2 regions of the Pseudomonas baetica genome follow, and region 2 is predicted to be linked to the other one. Evidence: predicted binding sites of a transcription regulator. Region 2 holds the regulator's gene; the other holds the start of a gene.
What was found. The regulator sigma-54, encoded in region 2, starts transcription at its own class of promoters, with help from an activator protein. The targets are predictions, from matches to a motif close to ANTGGCATNNANNTTGCTNT.
Positions count from the first base shown of each region.

Region 1: the regulator sigma-54 is predicted to act here: its motif matches at 2,171-2,190, upstream of ATI02_RS29035 (circularly permuted type 2 ATP-grasp protein).

Region 1 is NZ_PHHE01000001.1:6,244,650-6,248,029, forward strand. Features, by position in the region: gene speE (polyamine aminopropyltransferase) at 1-658, shown strand, start outside; gene ATI02_RS29025 (hypothetical protein) at 895-1,128, shown strand; gene ATI02_RS29030 (ribonuclease E inhibitor RraB) at 1,339-1,686, shown strand; gene ATI02_RS29035 (circularly permuted type 2 ATP-grasp protein) at 2,223-3,380, shown strand, end outside.
Region 2 is NZ_PHHE01000001.1:2,297,305-2,300,684, reverse strand. Features, by position in the region: gene ptsN (PTS IIA-like nitrogen regulatory protein PtsN) at 1-451, opposite strand, end outside; gene hpf (ribosome hibernation-promoting factor, HPF/YfiA family) at 463-771, opposite strand; gene ATI02_RS10550 (RNA polymerase factor sigma-54) at 845-2,338, opposite strand; gene lptB (LPS export ABC transporter ATP-binding protein) at 2,527-3,252, opposite strand; gene lptA (lipopolysaccharide transport periplasmic protein LptA) at 3,252-3,380, opposite strand, start outside.

The DNA of each region.
Region 1 (3,380 bases), 3.9 Mb from region 2:
GATCCTCGCCCATGGCTCAGCCAAGCGCGTGCTGATCATCGGCGGCGGTGACGGCGGCATGCTGCGTGAAGTCGCCAAGCACGGCAGTGTCGAGCACATCACCATGGTCGAGATCGACGGCACTGTGGTCGACATGTGCAAGGAATTCCTGCCGAACCACTCCAAAGGCGCCTACGACGATCCACGTCTGAACCTGGTGATCGACGACGGCATGCGTTTCGTCGCAACTACTACCGAAAAATTCGACGTGATCATCTCTGACTCCACCGACCCGATCGGTCCGGGCGAAGTGCTGTTTTCGGAGAACTTCTACCAGGCCTGCCACCGTTGCCTCAACGAAGGCGGCATTCTCGTGACCCAGAACGGCACACCGTTCATGCAGATCGACGAAGTCAAAACCACCGCCGGTCGCCTGCGCAGCCTGTTCCCGGACTGGCATTTCTATCAGGCCGCCGTGCCGACCTACATCGGCGGTTCGATGACCTTCGCCTGGGGCTCGACCAACCCGGCGTACCGCAAGCTGAGCCGCGAAACCCTGCAACAGCGGTTTATCGGCAGCGGTATCGTCACCAAGTACTACAACCCGGAAATCCACATCGGTGCGTTCGCCTTGCCGCAGTACGTGCTGCAGGCGATCAACAAGCCAAGCAACGACTAAAAGAACACTGCAAACCCCTGTGGGAGCGGGCTTGCTCGCGAAAGCGGACTGTCAGCCAACAAATTTGTTGGATGACAAATCGCATTCGCGAGCAAGCCCGCTCCCACATTTGTTTGCGCCGCACGGTAGATGTCGTTTTTTTCATCTTCGTGCGCTGTAATCCTTTTGAACCAACTTTCGGCCCACCAGTCGATTTAGGTGTAAGCCCATTTGCGGGTTTGATCGAGGAGGCACCGATGCAAAAGTGGAAAGTCACTTTCGTGGACGATCATGGTGAAATTGTCGATGAGGTGTTCGAGCGCGCGGAATGCCCTAGCGACGATGAGGCCGCTCAACTGATCAAGGCGAAGCTTCTGCCCGTCGCCGCCGCACTGGATCTGAACGATCTGGAAGGGCGCACTCCCGACGCCGGGGCGAAAAGCCTGAAAACCCAGAACAGCATCGAAATCCGCAGTATTACCCCCATCTGAAATTCTTCCTGTCACTTGAAGCACCAGGCCTTGGCAGCAGCTCTAACTTGGGGCTACTCTGCAAGCGAGATCAGCGAACGGATCGCTAAGGTCTGGTCTTGTCAGCTACATGCTTGTTTCCCGCGTGCAACGACGTTGCCGTAGTACTTTGGCCAAAGGCCCGGGGCGGGAATACGGAAAGTCTATCCATCTATCCGAGGGGGACGATTCATGAGCACAGCCTATCAAGAAGACATCAGCAGCACTGTTCTGCGCCGCATGAAAGAAGGCGGTTTCGATTTTTCCCGGTTCCATCCCATCGAGTTCTACGCCATTTTCCCGGACGAGGAGCGGGCGCGCAGGGCGGCAGGCAAATTTCGTGGTGAATCCATCAATGCCCAGGTCAGCGCGCGCGACGATGGTGCGTGGTCTCTGGAATTGAGCAAAGTGATGTACGCGACCTATGACGATATCGGCGATTTCGAACAGGGCTTTTCCGCCGTGGTCGAGCCGTTGGGCGGCATCATCGAAGGCTGGGGCGTCAAGCAGGAGGTGCGCAACCGCCATCGTTTGAATTGATCTCATGCACATTTAGAGTTGGGCAACGGCTGACCCTCGGGTTGGCCGCTGTTTATTCAAAGATCAAAAGATCGCAGCCTGCGGCAGCTCCTACACGATCACCTGTAGGAGCTGCCGCAGGCTGCGATCTTTTCGTTTTTATTTCACAAAGTTTCGATCAGGCAAAAAAAAGCCACCGGAGAGGGTGGCTAAAAGGGAAGACCGATAAGGAGAGGAAACCGGTCAGGGTTAAGGCTTTGAGGGCTGCTCAGGCAGTCCGGATCAGTTGAGCTGAAGGCTTCACCGGGGAAGTTTTTTCAGCGGATGCGCCGATTATGCGCAGCCAGCCACCAGCAGTGAAATCAACTCTGACTATGCTGGTGATAGACGCCTGCACTGCGTCGCAATGAGGCGGGGGCAATCAGGTTGGGGCATTTGGCGCACAGCAATGGTGCGGCGGCCACGGCTTGAATATCCAACCGATTGAAATCAAAGCGTTTATGCCGATGGCACGGGCCTTGCGAAGGCCTGTATGTCCGGGTGACAAGGAGTACGGCATGATCCGCACCTATTTTGATGAAATGTACGATGCCGGCGGCCAGGTCCGCCCGCATTACCGGGAGTTTGCCCGGTGGTTGGCTGACACGCCTGACGAGCTGCTGGCCCAGCGCCGCCGTGAGGCTGATCTGCTGTTCCATCGCGCCGGCATCACGTTCACGCTTTATGGGGACGAGCAGGGCACAGAGCGCCTGATTCCTTTCGACACCATCCCGCGCAGCATCCCCGCCAGCGAATGGCGGATCGTCGAGCGCGGCTGCATCCAGCGGGTCAAGGCGTTGAACATGTTCCTCGCCGACCTTTACCACGAGCAGCGCATCATCAAGGCCGGGATCATTCCCGCCGAGCAGGTGCTGGCCAACGAGCAATACCAGTTGGCGATGCAAGGGTTGGATCTGCACCGCGATATCTATTCGCACATCTCCGGCGTCGATCTGGTGCGCGACAGCGACGGCACCTATTACGTGCTCGAAGACAACTTGCGCACACCGAGCGGCGTGAGCTACATGCTCGAAGACCGCAAGATGATGATGCGCCTGTTCCCGGAGTTGTTCTCCGCGCAGCGTATCGCGCCGATCGACCATTACCCGAACCTGCTGCTCGACACGCTGAAAAGCTCTAGCCCCATCGACGACCCAAGTGTCGTGGTGCTGACGCCGGGGCGCTTCAACAGTGCGTTCTTCGAACACGCCTTTCTGGCGCGGGAGATGGGCGTTGAACTGGTGGAGGGCGCCGATCTGTTCGTGCGCGACGACAAAGTCTTCATGCGCACCACCGACGGCCCGAAAGCAGTGGACGTGATCTACCGCCGACTCGACGACGCGTTCCTCGACCCGCTGGCGTTCAATCCGGATTCGATGCTCGGCGTACCGGGCCTGCTGTCGTCCTATCGCTCCGGCAACGTGGTGCTGGCCAATGCCATCGGCACGGGGGTGGCGGATGACAAATCGGTTTATCCGTTTGTCACCGACATGATCCGCTTCTATCTCGACGAAGAACCGATCCTCAAGAACGTGCCGACCTGGCAGTGTCGCAATCCGTCTGAACTTTCCCATGTATTGGCCAATCTTCCGGATCTGGTGGTCAAGGAAACCCAGGGCTCCGGCGGTTACGGAATGCTGGTGGGGCCGGCGGCGACCACCGCGGAAATCGATGCC
Region 2 (3,380 bases):
GTTCGTCCACGACGACCTGATACAAGGCTTCGTTGCTCGAAGCACTACGCAATTTATCGCGCACGTCCTTGCGATCCAGCATGCTGGCGATCTGGCGCAGCAATTCCAGGTGCGCATCGGTCGCCGCTTCCGGCACCAGCAAGACGAACAACAGATCAACCGGAGCGCCGTCGATAGCGTCGAAGTCGATAGGGGCTTCAAGGTGCATCAAGGCGCTGACAGGCTCAGTGCATCCCTTCAGACGGCAGTGAGGAATGGCGATGCCGTTGCCGAAACCGGTGGAGCCGAGTTTCTCACGTGCGATCAGGGCCTCGAAGACATCCTGCATTTCCAGCGCCGGCACTTCGCGGGCGATGAGATTGGCAATTTGTTCGAGGGCTTTCTTTTTACTGCCGCCCGGCACGTTCACCAGGGAACGGCCGGGGGTCAGGATATTTTCAAGTCGGATCATGGAGTGGGGGGTTATCGACCGGTGGCGCCCTGGAGCAGGCTTTGGGTCTTTTCCTTATGCTTTTTGAGTTGTTTATCCAGCTTGTCGGTTAATAAGTCGATCGCCGCGTACATATCGGTATGTTCCGCGTTGGCGACGACTTCATTGCCGGGAATATGCAGCGTGGCTTCGATTTTCTGCTTCAGTTTTTCGACACACATCGTGACTTGCACGTTAGTGATCTTGTCGAAATGGCGCTCCAATCGTTCGAGTTTTTCGCCGATATAAGCGCGCAGAGGTTCGGTCACTTCCAGTTGGTGTCCACTGATGTTGACTTGCATACAGCTTCTCCTTCGTTGCCAGTGCATAAAGCGGCAGGCCGGATAGCCTGCCACTGGAACGCTGTAACGTGGCTTACATCAACCGCTTGCGTTCGCTCGAAGGCGCGATCCCGAGGGATTCGCGGTACTTGGCGACGGTGCGGCGAGCCACCTGAATGCCTTGTGCCTCCAGTAAACCAGCGATCTTGCTGTCACTCAACGGCTTTTTCTGATTTTCCGCGGCAACCAGTTTTTTGATGATCGCGCGGATCGCCGTGGACGAGCATTCGCCGCCTTCGGAGGTGCTGACGTGGCTGGAGAAAAAGTATTTCAATTCATAGATACCGCGCGGGGTATGCATGAATTTCTGCGTGGTCACCCGTGAAATCGTCGATTCGTGCATGCCAACGGCTTCGGCGATGTCATGCAGAACCAGAGGCTTCATCGCTTCGTCGCCGTACTCCAGGAAGCCGCGCTGATGCTCGACGATCTGCGTGGCCACTTTCATCAGGGTTTCGTTGCGGCTTTGCAGGCTCTTGATGAACCAGCGTGCTTCCTGCAACTGATTGCGCATGAAAGTGTTATCGGCGCTGGTATCGGCACGGCGCACGAAACCTGCGTACTGTGCGTTGACCCGCAGGCGTGGCACCGACTCCTGATTGAGCTCGACCAGCCAGCGTTCGTTGTCCTTGCGCACGATCACGTCAGGTACGACGTATTCAGCTTCAGTGGACTCGATTTGCGAGCCCGGACGCGGGTTGAGGCTCTGCACCAGTTCGATGACCTGCCGCAACTCGTCTTCCTTGAGCTTCATGCGGCGCATCAACTGGCTGTAATCGCGGCTGCCGAGCAGGTCGATGTAATCGCTGACCAGGCGTTTGGCTTCAGCCAGCCACGGGGTCTTGGCCGATAGCTGACGCAATTGCAGCCGCAGGCATTCGCTGAGGTTGCGGGCGCCGATGCCGGCCGGTTCGAATTGCTGGATGCGGTGCAGGACGGCTTCGATTTCGTCCAGTTCGATGTCCAGTTCCGGGTCGAACGCCTCAAGGATCTCGTCGAGTGTTTCGTCCAGGTAACCCTGATTGTTGATGCAATCGATCAGGGTCACGGCGATCAGGCGATCGGTGTCGGACATCGGCGCGAGGTTCAATTGCCACAGCAGGTGACTTTGCAGGCTTTCGCCGGCGGAAGTGCGGGTGGTGAAGTCCCACTCGTCGTCATCGCTGCTGGGCAGGCTGCTGGCGCTGGTCTGGTAGACGTCTTCCCAGGCAGTGTCGACCGGAAGCTCATTGGGGATGCGCTCGTTCCACTCGCCGTCCTCAAGGTTATCCACCGTCGGGGCGGCTTCCTGATAGGACGGTTCCTGAATCTCGGTGTTGGGCTTCTGTTCGGCGTTATCGGCCAGTGGATCGGAGTTGTCGAAGTCGTCGCCTTCTTCTTGGCGTTCGAGCATCGGATTGGATTCCAGAGCCTCCTGGATCTCCTGTTGCAGATCCAGGGTCGACAATTGGAGCAGGCGGATGGCCTGTTGCAGCTGCGGTGTCATCGTCAGCTGCTGGCCCATTCTCAAGACTAGCGATGGTTTCATGGCAGGGGCTTAACACCTTATTCGCCGGCGCGCATGCGCCATCCACTACAGGGCGCCGAAGCGCCAAACTTAAGCAAATTATATGCCTGAAACTGAAGTGTTTGCCTAGAGCGCTGTAACAATTAAAGCGTATTAAATTCTGCTTGAATCGATACAGCGCCCGGGCGGCTCTCCCGGCACCAATATGCTTACAGGCGGAATTCGTGGCCCAGATACACTTCCTTCACCAGGTCGTTGGCGAGGATGGTTGCGGAGTCACCTTCGGCGATCAGTTGACCGTCGTTGACGATGTAAGCGGTTTCGCAGATGTCCAGCGTCTCACGCACGTTGTGATCGGTGATCAGCACGCCGATGCCTTTGGCTTTGAGGTGGTGGATGATCTGCTTGATGTCGCCGACCGAAATCGGGTCGACACCGGCGAACGGTTCGTCGAGCAGAATGAATTTCGGTGCGGTGGCCAGGGCGCGGGCAATTTCCACCCGGCGGCGCTCGCCACCGGACAGGCTCATGCCGAGGTTGTCGCGGATGTGGCTGATGTGGAATTCCTGCAGCAGGCTTTCCAGCTCTTTGCGACGACCGGCCTTGTCGAGTTCCTGACGGGTCTCGAGGATGGCCATGATGTTGTCGGCCACCGACAGTTTGCGGAAGATCGACGCTTCTTGCGGCAGATAGCCGATACCGGCCTTGGCGCGGCCGTGCATCGGCTGATGGCTGACGTCCAGATCATCGATCAGCACGCGGCCCTGATCGGCCTGCACCAGGCCGACGATCATGTAGAAGCAGGTGGTCTTGCCGGCGCCGTTAGGGCCGAGCAGGCCGACGATCTGACCGCTGTCGATCGACAGGCTGACGTCACGCACGACCTGGCGGCTTTTATAGGCTTTGGCCAGGTGCTGAGCTTTCAGAGTTGCCATTACTGGGTTTTCTCGTCGGTTTTCTTCTTCGGCTGGATCACCATGTCGATGCGCGGACGCGCTTCGGTGACCTTGCTGCCGGTGGCGCGACCGGCGCTGGCCAGCTTCTTCACGGTGTCGTAGACGAT